Celeribacter indicus: one gene and its partner. The protein of the gene in region 1 interacts with the protein of each later gene in a pairwise test. Links are inferred from orthologs where the notes say so. Each region holds a gene or a part of one and is shown on either strand. Other genes may lie near its edges.

Region 1 (8,418 bases):
CCACGGCGGTCTTGAGGCCGAGCTGCGCGCAGCGGATGGCGCAGACATAGCCGCCGGGGCCAGCGCCGATGATGATCACGTCGTAGGATGCCATGGTCTTCTCCTTGGTCTTTTCCGGTGTCGGACTTCGGTCGGACATGTGTCGGACTTCCGTCGGGCTTCGATATCGGCCGGGGGCGCCCCCGGCCGGTGTGGTTTTCGGGGGGCGCTGCCCCCTCTGGGCCGGAGGCCCATTCACCCCCGAGATATTTTCGAGCAGATGAAGCTCAGGGCGCAAGGGCCGCGATGAAGAGGATGGCCGTGGCGAGCATGGCGAGGATCCAGATGTAGCTGCGCCAGGGTTGCCAGCCGAAGGCATAGGCGGGGATGTAGAGGAGGCGGGCGAGCAGGTAGCCCCAGGCCGCCGCCGCGGTCACCGCGCTCGACTGGTCCGTGACGGCAATCAGGAGCGCCGCGGCGGCGAAGAAGGGGAACATCTGCACATGGTTGTCATAGGCGCGCAGCAGGCGCGCCGTGGTGGGGCGCATCTCGCGCGAGGGAGCGCGGTCGCGCGGGGAGGTCGTGTAGCCCGGCCCGAGATCGGCATTCGCCATGACGGAGGCCACCGCGAATTGCGCGATGTGCATGAGGCCCGCGAGGGCGAGGGCGACGAGTTCGGGGGTCATCAGAAAAAGCTCGCGACGATCATGGCGAAGGTGGCGAGGAAGCCGACGAGGAAGATCATCGAGCGCCAGGGCACCCAGCCGAAGGCGTAGGCGGGCAGGTAGAGCGCGCGGGCGGCGACGTAGATCCAGGCGCAGAGCGCGGTGAACCAGCCGTTCGACTGTGTGAGCTGGACGAGGAGGACGGCGGTGATGAAGAGGCCGGTGTTCTCGACATGGTTCGACAGCGCGCGGCGCAGGCGACCGGTGGTCTGCGACAGCCGGCCGTCGAGATCCTCGCGGGTGCCGGCGTTGCCCTCCCGGCCCACGTCCTTTTCCAGCGCACGCTGGGACCAGAGCACGGCGACGAGATGGACGAAGGCGGTGGCGGCGAGGGCGGCGAGTTCCGGGGTCATCATGGGGTCTCCTGAGACAGGGCGCGAAGATGGGTGAGGAATTCGCGCGTGTGAAACCGTGCCGCGGAGAGCGACAGGAGGGCGAGGACGAGGCCGAAGGCGATCCGTCCGGGTGCCGGGTCCACGGGGAGGAGGGGCAGGGCTGCGGCGAGTTCGGTCAGGCTGGCGACGATCCCGACCCCGGCGAGGCCGCACAGCAGGTCCACCTTGAAGCGGATGTCGTCATAGCGGCGTTCCAGAAGGGGATATCCGCGCACCAGCCGCGCCACCCGCACGAAGGTCGGCACGCCGTCCTCGAGCCGCGATCTCAGGAGGAGAAAGGCGCTTTGGCCCAGGACGGAGGCGACCTGACCAATGAGGAAGAAGAAGAGCACGGCGGCCAGCGTCTGCGAGGGGTTGATGTCGATCTCCCCGAAGTTCCAGTCCGGGTCGCCATGGGCGGCAAGCGCGGCGACGGAGGGGGCGAGGAAGAGCAGGAGGGCTCCGAGCGCGATCGGCTGAAAGAGTCTTTCAACGAACTGGTTGATCGCGCCCGGAAACATCGTGGTTACAGATCCATCAGCAGCCGGCGCGGATCCTCCAGCGCTTCCTTGACGCGCACGAGGAAGGTCACGGCGCCCTTGCCGTCGACGATGCGGTGGTCGTAGGAGAGCGCGAGATACATCATCGGGCGGATTTCCACCTTGCCGTTGATGGCCATCGGGCGGTCCTGGATCTTGTGCATGCCGAGGATGCCCGATTGCGGGGGGTTCAGGATCGGCGAGGACATCAGCGAGCCGTAGACGCCGCCGTTCGAGATCGTGAAGGTACCGCCCTGCATCTCCGCCATGGAGAGCTTGCCGTCGCGGGCGCGGCGGCCCTTCTCGGCGACCGCCTTCTCGATCTCGGCGAAGGACATGCTGTCGGCGTCGCGGATCACCGGGACGACGAGGCCCTGCGGCGTGCCGGCGGCGATGCCCATGTGGACATAGTTCTTGTAGACGACGTCGGTGCCGTCGATCTCCGCGTTGACCTCGGGCACTTCCTTGAGCGCGTGGCAGCAGGCCTTGGTGAAGAAGGACATGAAGCCGAGGCGCACGCCGTGCTTCTTCTCGAAGAGATCCTTGTATTCGTTGCGGAGCGCCATCACCTCGGTCATGTCCACCTCGTTATAGGTGGTGAGCATGGCGGCTGTGTTCTGGCTTTCCTTGAGGCGGCGCGCGATGGTCTGGCGCAGCTTCGTCATCTTCACGCGCTCCTCGCGGGCGGCGTCATCAGCCGGAACCGGTGCGCGCGGGGCCTGAGCCGCGGCGGGGGCCGGCTGGGCGGCGGGCCGGCTCAGCGCGTTCAGCACGTCTTCCTTCATGATGCGGCCGTCCTTGCCGGTGCCGGTGACCTGCGCCGGATCGAGCCCCTTTTCCGCCATCAGCTTGGTGGCGGAGGGCGCGTTTTCCACGTCCTTGCCACCCGCGGGTTTCGGCGGTTCGGCGGCGGCGGGCGCCGTGGCGGGGGCGGCGGCGACGCTGTCGCCGGTGGAGAGTTCGGCGAGTTTGCCCCCCGCGGCGACGGTGTCGCCCTCATTGGCGACGATGGCGGACAGCGTGCCGGCGGCGGGGGCGGGCACCTCGACGGAGACCTTGTCGGTCTCGAGTTCGCAAAGCATCTCGTCGGCGGCGACGGTGTCGCCCACCTTCTTGAACCAGGTGGCGACGGTCGCCTCGGTCACGGATTCCCCGAGCGTCGGCACCATGACGTCCAGCGTCTGCGCGGTGTCGGTGGCGCGGCCGGTGACGGCGGGCGTGTCCTCGGCAAGCTCGGCATGGGCGCGCGGCTTCGTCTCCTCGGGGCCGGCGTTGCCTTCCTCCGCGATGGTGGCGAGCAGGGCGTCGACCCCGACCGTGTCGCCCTCCGCGGCGACGATCTCGCCCAGGGTGCCGGCGGCGGGGGAGGGGACCTCGACGGTCACCTTGTCGGTCTCGAGCTCGCAGAGCATCTCGTCGACGGCCACGGTCTCGCCCGGTTTCTTGAACCAGGTGGCGACGGTGGCTTCGGTCACGGATTCGCCGAGGGTGGGGACGCGGACTTCAACAGACATGTATTTACCCTTCGATGTTCAGCGCATCGTTCACGAGCGCTTGCTGTTGTGCTTTGTGCGAGGAGGCCAGACCCGTGGCGGGCGAGGCGGAGGCGGAGCGGCCGGCATAGACCGGGCGCGTGTGTTTCGCGCCGATGCGGGTCAGCACCCATTCGATGTTCGGCTCGACGAAGGTCCAGGCGCCCTGGTTCTTCGGTTCTTCCTGGCACCAGACGATCTCCGCGGATTTGAAGCGTTCGAGCTCCTTGACCATGGAGAGCGCGGGGAAGGGGTAGAACTGTTCGAGGCGCAGGATGTAGGTGTCGTCCTTGCCGGCGGCGTCGCGCGCCTCGAGCAGGTCGTAATAGACCTTGCCCGAGCAGATCACCACGCGTTCGATGTCCTTGTCGGCCTTGAGCTTCAGCTCCGACTTGCCGGTGCCCATGTTGGCGTCGGCATCGTCCCAGAGGACGCGGTGGAAGGAGGAGCCCTCGAGGAAGTCGGCAGCCGTGGAGGTCGCGAGCTTGTGGCGCAGGAGCGATTTCGGCGTCATCAGCACCAGCGGCTTGCGGAAGGAGCGGTGCAGTTGCCGGCGCAGGATGTGGAAGTAGTTCGCGGGCGTCGTGCAGTTCGCGACGATCCAGTTGTCCTCGGCGGACATCTGGAGGAAGCGTTCGAGGCGCGCGGAGGAGTGTTCGGGGCCCTGGCCCTCGAACCCGTGCGGCAGGAGCATCACGAGGCCCGACATGCGCAGCCACTTGCGTTCGCCCGAGGAGATGAACTGGTCGAACATGATCTGCGCGCCGTTGGCGAAATCGCCGAACTGGGCTTCCCACATCACGAGCGCGTTGGGTTCGGCCAGCGAATAGCCGTATTCGAAGCCGAGCACGGCATATTCGGAGAGCATCGAGTCGATGACCTCGTAATGCGCCTGGCCGTCGCGAACGTGGTTGAGCGGGTAGTAGCGCTCCTCGGTCTTCTGGTCGATGAGGGCGGAATGCCGCTGGGAGAAGGTGCCGCGGGTGCTGTCCTGGCCGGAGAGGCGGACGGGATAGCCCTCGGTCAGCAGGGAGCCGAAGGCCAGGGCCTCGCCCGTCGCCCAGTCGAAGCCTTCGCCGGTCTCGAACATCTGCGCCTTGGCCTCGAGCTGCCGGGCCACGGTCTTGTGGATGTTGAACGCCTCGGGATAGCTCGTGAGCGCGCGTCCGACGGCGGCCATGGTCTCTCCGGAGATGGCGGTCTGGCCGCGCTGGTATTCCTCGCCCTCGCGGTCGAGATGCGACCAGCGGCCGTCGAGCCAGTCGGCCTTGTTCGGCTTGAAGGTCTTGCCGGCCTCGAACTCGTCGTTGAGCTGGGCCTGGAAGGCGGCCTTCATGTCCTCGATCTCGCCTTCGGGGATGAGGCCGTCGGCGACGAGGCGTTCGGTGTAGAGCTGGAGCGTGGTCTTGTGCCGCTTGATGTTGGTATACATCGCCGGGTTGGTGAACATCGGCTCGTCGCCTTCGTTGTGACCGAAGCGGCGGTAGCAGAAGATGTCGATCACCACGTCCTTGTGGAATTTCTGGCGGAATTCGGTCGCGACCTTGGCGGCGTGGACCACGGCCTCCGGGTCGTCGCCGTTCACATGGAAGATCGGCGCCTCGACCATCAGCGCGATGTCGGTCGGGTAGGGCGAGGAGCGCGAGAAATGCGGCGCGGTGGTAAAGCCGATCTGGTTGTTCACGACGATATGGATCGTGCCGCCGGTGCGGTGGCCGCGCAGGCCGGAGAGGCCGAAGCATTCGGCCACGATGCCCTGGCCGGCGAAGGCGGCGTCGCCGTGCAGCAGCACGGGGATGACGGTGTTCCGCTCCTTGTCGTTATACTGGTCGGTCTTGGCGCGGGCCTTGCCGAGCACGACGGGGTTCACCGCCTCGAGATGCGAGGGGTTCGCGGTCAGCGACAGGTGCACCTTGTTGCCGTCGAATTCACGGTCGGAGGAGGCGCCGAGGTGGTATTTCACGTCGCCCGAGCCGTCCACGTCCTCGGGCTTGAACGAGCCGCCCTGGAATTCGTTGAAGATCGCGCGATAGGGTTTGCTCATCACGTTGGCGAGCACGGAGAGGCGGCCGCGGTGCGGCATGCCGATCACGACTTCCTTGGCGCCGAGATTGCCGCCGCGCTTGATGATCTGTTCCATGGCGGGGATCAGCGCCTCGCCGCCGTCGAGGCCGAAGCGCTTGGTGCCCATGTATTTCACATGGAGGAACTTCTCGAAGCCTTCCGCCTCGACCAGCTTGTTGAGGATGGCGCGGCGGCCTTCCTTGGTGAAGGCGATCTCCTTGCCGTAGCCCTCGATCCGCTCCTTCAGCCAGCCGGCCTCCTCGGGGTTCGAGATGTGCATGTATTGCAGCGCGAATGTGCCGCAATAGGTGCGTTTGAGCACGTCGAGGATCTGGCGCATGGAGGCATGGGCGAGGCCCAGGACATTGTCGATGAAGATCGGCCGGTCCATGTCGGCCTCGGTGAAGCCGTAGGATTTCGGATCGAGCTCCGGGTGCGGGTCCTGGTCGCGCATCTTCAGCGGGTCGAGATCGGCGATGAGATGGCCGCGGATCCGGTAGGCGCGGATGATCATGATCGCGCGGATGCTGTCGAGCACGGCGCGCTTGACCTGGTCCTCGGTGACGGCGACGCCCTGTTCGGCGGCCTTCTCCCGGATCTTGTCGGCGGCCTTGCCGGCGGCGGCGACGGGTTCGGCCCACTGGCCGTCGAGGGCATGGGTCAGATCGTCGTTCGGCACGGGCGGCCAGTCCGGGCGCGCCCAGGACGGCCCAGCCGCCTCGGCGGTGACATCGGAGGCCGCGTCACCCAGCGACTGAAAGAACTCGGCCCAGGAGGCGTCCACGGAGGAGGGATCCTGTGTGTACCGCGCGTAGACCTGTTCGAGGTATTCCGCGTTGTGCCCCTGCATGAAGGAGGAGGCGTGGAAGATGTCGTTGGGGCTCTGGTCGTTCATCGTCTTGACCTTGTCTGAGGTGCGTTTCCGTTTTCCGGCCGGCACGCGTCGCCTGATGTGGATATGCCTGCGTCCCATTAACACGGGGCGCAGGCGGATGTGTCAAATCGCGTCGCGGTGAGCGATCAGCCCTTGGCGATCGCCTCCTTCACGGCCTCGCCGAGGGTGGCGGGGCTGTCGGCAACGACGATACCGGCGGATTTCATCGCCTCGATCTTGCTTTCCGCGTCGCCCTTGCCGCCGGCGACGATCGCGCCCGCGTGGCCCATGCGGCGGCCCGGAGGGGCGGTGCGCCCGGCGATGAAGCCGGCGACCGGCTTCCAGCGGCCTTTCTTCTTCTGTTCGGCGAGGAATTCGGCGGCTTCCTCCTCGGCGGTGCCGCCGATTTCGCCGATCATGATCATCGAGGTGGTTTCCGGGTCGTCGAGGAACATGTCGAGCACTTCGATATGCTCGGTGCCCTTGATCGGGTCGCCGCCGATGCCGACCGCGGTGGACTGGCCGAGGCCGAGGTCGGAGGTCTGCTTCACGGCCTCATAGGTGAGCGTGCCGGAGCGGGAGACGACGCCGACCGAGCCGCGCTTGTGGATGTGACCCGGCATGATGCCGATCTTGCAGGCGTCGGGCGTGATGACACCGGGGCAGTTCGGGCCGATCAGGCGGGACTTGCTGTTGATCAGCGCGCGCTTCACCTTCATCATGTCGAGGACGGGAATGCCCTCGGTGATGCAGATGATGAGCTCCATCTCCGCGTCGATCGCCTCGAGGATCGAGTCGGCCGCGAAGGGCGGCGGCACGTAGATCACGGAGGCATTGGCCTCGGTCTTTGCCCTGGCTTCGTGCACGGAGTTGAACACCGGCAGGTCGAGATGGGTCGTGCCGCCCTTGCCCGGCGTCACGCCGCCGACCATCTTCGTGCCGTAGGCGATGGCCTGTTCGGAGTGGAAGGTGCCCTGCGAGCCGGTGAAGCCCTGACAGATGACCTTGGTGTTTTCATCAACGAGAATTGCCATGTCTGTTAGCCCTTCACTGCTTTCACGATTTTCTGGGCGCCGTCCTTGAGATCGTCGGCCGCGATCACGTTCAGACCGGAGTTCTGGATGATCTCCTTGCCGAGCTCGACGTTGGTGCCTTCGAGGCGCACCACGAGCGGAACCTTGAGGCCCACCTCCTTCACCGCCGCGATCACGCCCTCGGCGATGATGTCGCAGCGCATGATGCCGCCGAAGATGTTCACGAGGATGCCTTTGACGTTCTCGTCGGAGGTGATGATCTTGAAGGCTTCTGTCACCTTCTCCTTGGTCGCACCGCCGCCCACGTCGAGGAAGTTGGCCGGTTCGGCGCCGTAGAGCTTGATGATGTCCATCGTGGCCATGGCGAGGCCCGCGCCGTTCACCATGCAGCCGATCTCACCGTCGAGCGCGATGTAGTTCAGGTCGTGCTGGGAGGCGGCGAGCTCCTTGGAGTCCTCCTCGGTCTCGTCGCGCAGGCCGACGATGTCGGGATGACGGTAGAGCGCGTTGCCGTCGAAGCCGGCCTTGCAGTCGAGGCATTTCAGGTCGCCCGTATCGGTGACGATCAGCGGGTTGATCTCGAGCATCTCCATGTCCTTCTCGACGAAGAGACGGTAGAGGTTGGAGATGAGCTGCACGCATTGCTTGACCTGCTTGCCGCTCAGGCCGAGGGAGAAGGCGACGCGGCGGCCGTGGAAGCCCTGGAGGCTGGTGGCGGGGTCGATCGAGAAGGAGAGGATCTTCTCCGGCGTGTTCGCGGCGACCTCCTCGATGTCCATGCCGCCCTCGGTGGAGGCGACGATGGAGACGCGGGAGGACTGGCGGTCGACGAGCAGGGCGAGGTAGAGTTCACGCTCGATATCGGAGCCGTCCTCGATATAGATGCGGTTCACCTGTTTGCCGGCGGGGCCGGTCTGATGGGTGACGAGCGTGTGGCCGAGCATGGCCTGGGCTTGCTGCGCGGCTTCCTCGACGGATTTGGCGAGGCGCACGCCGCCCTTTTCGCCGGCGCCGGCTTCCTTGAACTTGCCCTTGCCGCGGCCGCCGGCGTGGATCTGGGCCTTCACCACCCAGAGCGGGCCGTCGAGCTCTCCGGCCGCCGTTTTCGCATCGGTCGCGTTGAGAACGACACGACCGTCGGAAACCGGTGCGCCGTATTCCTTGAGAAGGGCTTTCGCCTGATACTCGTGGATGTTCATAAGAGATACCTCTCCCTGGTTCTATCGCGGTTCACATGACACAGGGCAGCGGCCGGAAAAAAGGGATTTCAGCGGGCTGAGCGGGAATTGGCGCATGT
Region 2 (6,348 bases), 1.3 Mb from region 1 along the record:
CGTTTTCCGCGTTGGCGTGGCATAATGGGAGTCTGAAACGGGCTCCTTGAGAAGCCCGCAACACATGAGGCACCACATGGCAAGCGCAGCACCGCAGACCCGTCAGACCCCGCAGGAACCCGAGGCCCGCGAGGAAGACGAGTCCTACTCACAGGACTCTTCGCAAACATCCGGCGCCCCCTCCGACACCGGCGCGGGCCGGTCGGAGACGACCGGCACGATCCCGATCCCCCTTCCCACGAAGAAACCCCGAACCTACCGCTTCCACGACTGGGCGCTGATCTGATCCGCGGGTCCGGCAGCCGCCGGGAACCTTGGTCCGGTCCTTTCCGTTGACATGTCAACACAAGGAAAGGAGAGCCCCATGGACCTCGTCCGCATCATCCTCGCGATCATCCTCCCGCCGCTCGGCGTGTTCTTCCAGGTGGGACTGGGCAAGCATTTCTGGATCAACGTGCTGCTCACCCTTCTGGGCTACATCCCCGGCATCGTCCACGCGGTGTGGATCATTGCCCGCACGCCCGACACCCGCCGGATCTGATCCCGGCCCGGAACACATGAGAAAGGCCGCCCCGCGGGGCGGCCTTTTCCGTTTCCGGGAATTCCGGCCGGCTCAGCCGACGAGTTCGAGACCGGAGAAGAAATAGGCGATCTCCTCGGCGGCCGTTTCCGGCGCGTCGGAACCGTGGACGGAGTTTTCACCTACGGAGAGCGCATATTCGGCGCGGATCGTGCCGGGGGCGGCATCGGCCGGGTTGGTCGCGCCCATGACTTCACGGTTCTTCGCGATGGCGTTCTCGCCTTCGAGCACCTGCACGACCACCGGCTCGGACGTCATGAATTCGCACAGCTCGCCGAAGAAGGGACGATCCTTGTGCACACCGTAGAAGGTCTGCGCCTGCTCGAGCGTCATCCGGATGCGCTTGGAGGCGATGACGCGCAGGCCCGCTTCCTCGAGCTTCGCGGTGATGGCGCCCGTCAGGTTGCGCTTGGTGGCGTCGGGCTTGATGATGGAGAAGGTGCGTTGGATCGCCATGGAAACCTCTTGCGGCTGAAAGTCGTCGGAAGGGCCCGGCCAGTCCCGCGCCCCGTGATCGCGCGCCGGATAACATGGGGGGCGCGGTTTGGAAAGCGGTGATTGAGCGCGGCTTGACAGGGAGGGCCGGCGGGCGCGACAAATCCTGTGCCGCGCATCCCTGCCCGCGCAAAAGGAGATCCGCCATGCGCCGTCCCGCCGCCGTCCTCGCCGCCGCCCTGCTCGCGGCGCTTGCGCTTGCCGCCCCGATGGCGGCGCAGGACCGTCTCGACGGCTATCCGCTCTATGACGACCGGCGCGCGATGATCCGCACGCTCACCGATCTGGCGACGGCGGGGGACTATCCCGGCCTGATCCGGGCGCTGTCGGGCACCCGTGCCTACAGCGAGGCGGAGGTGACGAGCCTCGCCGAGAAGCTCGACACGATCTATGGACCCTCGCTCGACCGCAGCGACATTCTCTATCACCGCGAACTCTCGGGATCCTGGGTCGAGGAAGTGCTCGCCTTCTGGCCTGCGGGCGGCACCGACTATTTCTATATCAACATCGTCTCGCACAAGCGCGAGGAGGGCATCATCCCGGTCTGGTGGCGCTACAATTCCGATATCGAGGGCGTGCTGCCCTCCTTCTGACCCCACTGGACCGCCCTGCCGCGCGCTGATATGCGGACGACATGCTGAAGATCCGCGACATCACCTATTCCGTCGAAGGCCGCACCCTGATCGAGGGTGCCTCCGTCACCATTCCCACCGGCCACAAGGTCGGGATCGTGGGCCGCAACGGCGCGGGCAAGACCACGCTGTTCCGCATCATCCGCAGTGAGCTCACGCTCGAGGGCGGTGCGATCGAGGTGCCGTCGCGCGCCCGCATCGGCGGCGTCGCGCAGGAGGTGCCGGGCAACGAGGTCTCGCTGCTCGACACGGTGCTCGCCGCGGACACCGAGCGCGCCGCGCTGATGGCGGAGGCAGAGACCGCCACAGATCCCCATCGCATCGCGGAGATCCAGACCCGGCTCGCCGATATCGACGCCTGGAGCGCGGAAGGCCGCGCCTCCGCGATTCTCCGGGGCCTCGGGTTCACCGAAGACGAGATCGCCATGCCCTGCTCCGCCTTTTCCGGCGGCTGGCGGATGCGCGTGGCCCTCGCGGGGGTGCTGTTCTCCCAGCCCGATTTCCTGCTGCTCGACGAGCCGACGAACTATCTCGACCTCGAGGGCGCGCTCTGGCTCGAGACATATCTGGCGCGCTATCCGCATACCGTGCTGCTGATCTCCCACGATCGCGCGCTGCTGAACCGCGCCGTCGGCTCGATCCTGCACCTGGAGAGCAAGAAGCTGACGCTCTACACCGGCGGTTATGACGATTTCACGCGCACCCGTGCCGCCCAGCGGGCGGTGCAGGCCGCGGCGGCGAAAAAGCAGGAGGCGCAGCGCGCCCATCTCCAGAGCTTCGTCGACCGGTTCAAGGCGAAGGCGTCGAAGGCGAAACAGGCGCAGAGCCGCGTCAAGATGCTCGAGAAGATGGAGACGATCACCGCGCCCGAGGATGCGGCGCGCGTCGTCTTCACCTTCCCCGAGCCCGAGGAACTGTCCCCGCCGATCCTGCGGCTCGAAGGCGTCTCCGTCGGCTACGACGGCAAGGCGGTGCTCCAGCGCCTCGACCTGCGCATCGACCAGGACGACCGCATCGCGCTTCTGGGGCGCAACGGCGAGGGCAAGTCGACGCTGTCGAAACTGCTGTCGGACCGGCTCGACCCGATGGGTGGGGAGATCACCCGGCATCGCAAGCTGCGCGTCGGCTTCTTCGCCCAGCACCAGGTGGACGAGCTGCATCTCGACGAGAGTCCGCTGCAACACCTGCGCCGTGCCCTGCCCGGTCTCGAACCGACAAAGCTGCGTGCGCGGCTCGCGGGCTTCGGCCTCGGTGCGGATCAGGCGGAGACCGAGGTCGGGCGGCTGTCGGGCGGGCAGAAGGCGCGGCTGTCGCTGCTGCTCGCCACGCTCGACGCGCCGCATCTTCTGATCCTCGACGAACCGACGAACCACCTCGACATCGAGAGCCGCGAAGCGCTGGTCGAGGCGCTGACCGAATACACCGGCGCGGTGGTGCTCGTGTCGCATGACATGCACCTTCTGTCGCTCGTCGCGGACCGGCTCTGGCTCGTGAAGGACGGGCGCGTGTCGCCCTATGAGGACGATCTCGACGCCTATCGCCGCCTGCTGCTGACCGGCGACGACAAGCCGAAGGAGGACAGGCCAAAGCCTGCGCCGAAGCCCCGCCGCGCCTCCCGCGACGAAATCCTCGCCCTGCGCGCCGAGGTGCGCAAATGCGAGGACCGCGTCGAAAAGCTCACCGACATGAGCGAAAAGCTCCAGGTGAAGCTCGCCAATCCCGAACTCTACGAGGACAAGGCCGCCGCCGTGGTCTGGCAGAAGAAATATGCCGAGGTGAGCGAGGCCATGGCCCGCGCCGAGGCGATGTGGATGGACGCGCTCGAAAAGCTCGAGACCGCGGGGGGCTGAGGCGATGGACGTCCAGACCCTCGTCACCGCCTTCCTCACCCTCTTCGTCATCATCGACCCGATCGGGCTCGCGCCGCTCTTCATCGCGCTAACCCAGGGCGCGACCCCCGCGCATCGCCGCGCGGTCGGGCTGCGCGCGGTGCTGATCGCCTTCGCGATCCTGACGGCGTTCGGCCTGTTCGGAGACCGCGTCCTCGAATTCGCGGGCATCTCCATGCCGGCCTTCCGCATCGCCGGCGGGCTGTTGCTGTTCCTCACCGCGCTCGAGATGCTGTTCGAGAGACGGTCGAAACGGCGCAGCGAACATGCCGAGCACCCGGAACACCAGCCGGTCGCGGATCCCTCGGTCTTTCCCCTCGCCACGCCGCTGCTGGCCGGACCCGGCGCGATCACCTCGATGATCCTGCTCATCGACCAGTCGCAGGGGGTGAGCGGAGCGCTGCTGATGATCGGCGTGATGGCCGCCGTGCTCGTGCTCGTCTTCGTGCTCTTCTCACTCAGCACCGCGATGGAGCGGCTTCTGGGCGCGACCGGCATCAACGTCGTGACGCGCCTCATGGGCATGCTGCTCGCCGCCCTGTCGGTGCAATTTGTCGCCGACGGGGTCAAGGCACTGTTCTTCGCGGGCTGACGGGACGTGCGCCCGCTCTGGTAAGCGCGGCGGGGATGCTTATCTATGAGGGCATGGAGAGCTTCGACACCGCCCGCATCCTCTATCTCTCGCTCCTTCTCGGGGCGGTGGCATTCTATTACGTCATCGCCAACCGCCGGACTCTCGGGGCGATGGTGCGCCATGCGGTGCTCTGGGCGCTGATCTTCATCGGTGTGCTTTCGGCCGTGGGGCTGTGGCAGGACGTCCGGCCCCGCCTCGCCCCGGCGCAGATCAGCCGCGGCGACGGGATCATTGCGGTCGACCGCGACATGACCGGGCATTTCTCCGTCCGGGCGGCGGTCAACGGCACGCCGGTCGCCTTCCTCGTCGACACCGGCGCGTCGAATGTGGTCCTGTCGATGGAGGATGCCGAACGCGCCGGGATCGACATCGGCAATCTCGTTTTCACCGGCCGTGCCCAGACGGCGAACGGCACCGTGCGGACCGCCCCCGTGACCCTCGACACGCTCGACCTCGAGGGCGTGCACGACCGCAAGGTACGGGCCTATGTCACGGACGGCGAGCTGTTCGGCTCGCTTCTTGGCATGGATTACCTGCGCCGCTACGAGCGGATCGAGATCCAGCGCGACAAGCTGATCCTGACGCGGTAGGCGCCGGGCCGCAGGCAAAGGGGCGCTGCCCCTCTTGCGCCTGCGGCGCAATTCACCCCGGAATATTTCCGAGCAGATGAAGGCTCAGCCCTTGCGGCTCTCGGCCTTCTTCTCCCAGCGGCCAGACTCCTCGGACCAGTATTGCGCCTCGATACCGGCGGCGGTGAGCGCCGTCCACTGGCCCCGCGCCTGCTGCACCGCCTCCGGGTCGTGCCCGTCGAACAGGATGCAGGCACGCGACAGGCCGGCCAGTTCGTCGGGCGCGATCTCCGCGCCGCCCACGCTCATCACGCAGGCCGCGCCGTTTCCGCCGGGCGCAGTCGTGAGCAGGATCGGCTGGTCGGCGTCATGCGGCCCGCCTGCAAGGCCGTGCGGCAGGAAGCCTTCCCGCGTCCAGAGGGCGGCGTCGAGCCCGCGCAGCATTTCCTCCGAGCGCCCGCGCACCTCCACGCGCCAGCCCGCCGCAAGCGACTTTTCCGCCAGCGTGGCAAGCGTCGCCGCGAGCGGGTTGCGCGTCAGGTGATAGAAGAAAACCGCGCCCATCGGCGCCTACGTCGCCGGGTTCAGGTCGTCGACGAGGCGGTTGAGCGCCAGCACGCCCCATCCGGTCGCGCCCTTCGGCGCGAGTGTCGTCGCCGATTTCACCGACGCCACGCCAGCGATGTCGAGATGGATCCAGGGTGTGCCTTCCTTGATGAACCGCTTGAGATATTGCGCCGCGGTGATCGAGCCGGCCGGACGTCCGCCGACGTTCTTCATGTCCGCGACATCGGATTTGAGCTGGTCGTCATAGGCCTGGCCGAGCGGCATGCGCCAGGCGCCTTCGCCCTCGGTCCCGGCCGCTTTCAGGAAGGCGGCGCAGAAGGCGTCGTCATTGGAGAAGACGCCCGCATTCTCATGCCCGAGGCCGATGATGATCGCGCCGGTGAGCGTGGCGAGGTCGATCACGCCGCGCGGCCCGAACCGCTCCTGCGCATACCAGAGCACGTCGCAGAGCACGAGACGCCCCTCGGCATCGGTGTTGATGATCTCGACCGTGTCGCCCTTCATCGACTTCACCACGTCGCCCGGACGGATCGCGTTGCCGTCGGGCATGTTCTCCACGAGGCCGACGAGGCCGACGACATTGCCGCGCGCCTTGCGCAGGGCGAGCGATTTCATCACTCCGGCGACCGTGCCCGCGCCGCCCATGTCCATGGTCATGTCCTCCATCCCGGCGGCGGGCTTGAGCGAGATGCCGCCCGTGTCGAAGACGACGCCCTTGCCGACGAGGGCGAGCGGAGCCTCCTCCGCGCCGCCCTTCCACTGCATCACGACCACCTTCGAGGGGCTCGCCGAGCCCTGCCCGACCGCGAGGAGCGTGCGCATGCCGAGTTCGGCAAGCTGGTCCTCTTCGAGCACCTCGACCTCGACGCCGAGGCTTTCGAGTTCCGAGAGGCGCCTGGCGAATTCGGTCGTGGTGAGCACGTTCGAGGGTTCGGAAACGAGGTCGCGGGTGAAGAACACGCCCTCGGCCAGCGCCGCGGTG

Evidence for each region. The genes of interacting proteins can lie anywhere in the genome.
Region 2: the proteins of P73_RS19530 (region 1) and P73_RS13385 interact in binary tests that used the Escherichia coli proteins (3 or more experiments, as listed by UniProt). The link is inferred for Celeribacter indicus from one-to-one orthologs.

What each region holds. Positions count from the first base shown.
Region 1 is NZ_CP004393.1:3,967,476-3,975,893, reverse strand. Bases 2,936-6,449 are described here. They hold P73_RS19530 (2-oxoglutarate dehydrogenase E1 component), read right to left. Parts: upstream 6,109-6,449; coding sequence 3,136-6,108; downstream 2,936-3,135. Other genes in these bases: sucD (succinate--CoA ligase subunit alpha), read right to left, coding at 6,234-6,449; odhB (2-oxoglutarate dehydrogenase complex dihydrolipoyllysine-residue succinyltransferase), read right to left, coding at 2,936-3,131. Also shown: lpdA (dihydrolipoyl dehydrogenase), read right to left, coding at 1-94; P73_RS19555 (MAPEG family protein), read right to left, coding at 267-665; P73_RS19550 (MAPEG family protein), read right to left, coding at 665-1,060; P73_RS24585 (hypothetical protein), read right to left, coding at 1,057-1,599; more of odhB, read right to left, coding at 1,605-2,935; more of sucD, read right to left, coding at 6,450-7,121; sucC (ADP-forming succinate--CoA ligase subunit beta), read right to left, coding at 7,127-8,320. UniProt on the Escherichia coli protein: E1 component of the 2-oxoglutarate dehydrogenase (OGDH) complex which catalyzes the decarboxylation of 2-oxoglutarate, the first step in the conversion of 2-oxoglutarate to succinyl-CoA and CO(2).
Region 2 is NZ_CP004393.1:2,648,189-2,654,536, forward strand. The notes cover bases 1,220-4,133. They hold P73_RS13385 (ABC-F family ATP-binding cassette domain-containing protein), read left to right. Parts: upstream 1,220-1,709; coding sequence 1,710-3,557; downstream 3,558-4,133. Other genes in these bases: P73_RS13380 (hypothetical protein), read left to right, coding at 1,222-1,668; P73_RS13390 (MarC family protein), read left to right, coding at 3,562-4,133. In the rest of the region: P73_RS13365 (hypothetical protein), read left to right, coding at 77-286; P73_RS25030 (YqaE/Pmp3 family membrane protein), read left to right, coding at 365-541; ndk (nucleoside-diphosphate kinase), read right to left, coding at 614-1,036; more of P73_RS13390, read left to right, coding at 4,134-4,188; P73_RS13395 (retropepsin-like aspartic protease family protein), read left to right, coding at 4,224-4,820; P73_RS13400 (DNA polymerase III subunit chi), read right to left, coding at 4,905-5,363; P73_RS13405 (leucyl aminopeptidase), read right to left, coding at 5,370-6,348. UniProt on the Escherichia coli protein: Genetic data indicate it may be involved in ribosome assembly or function.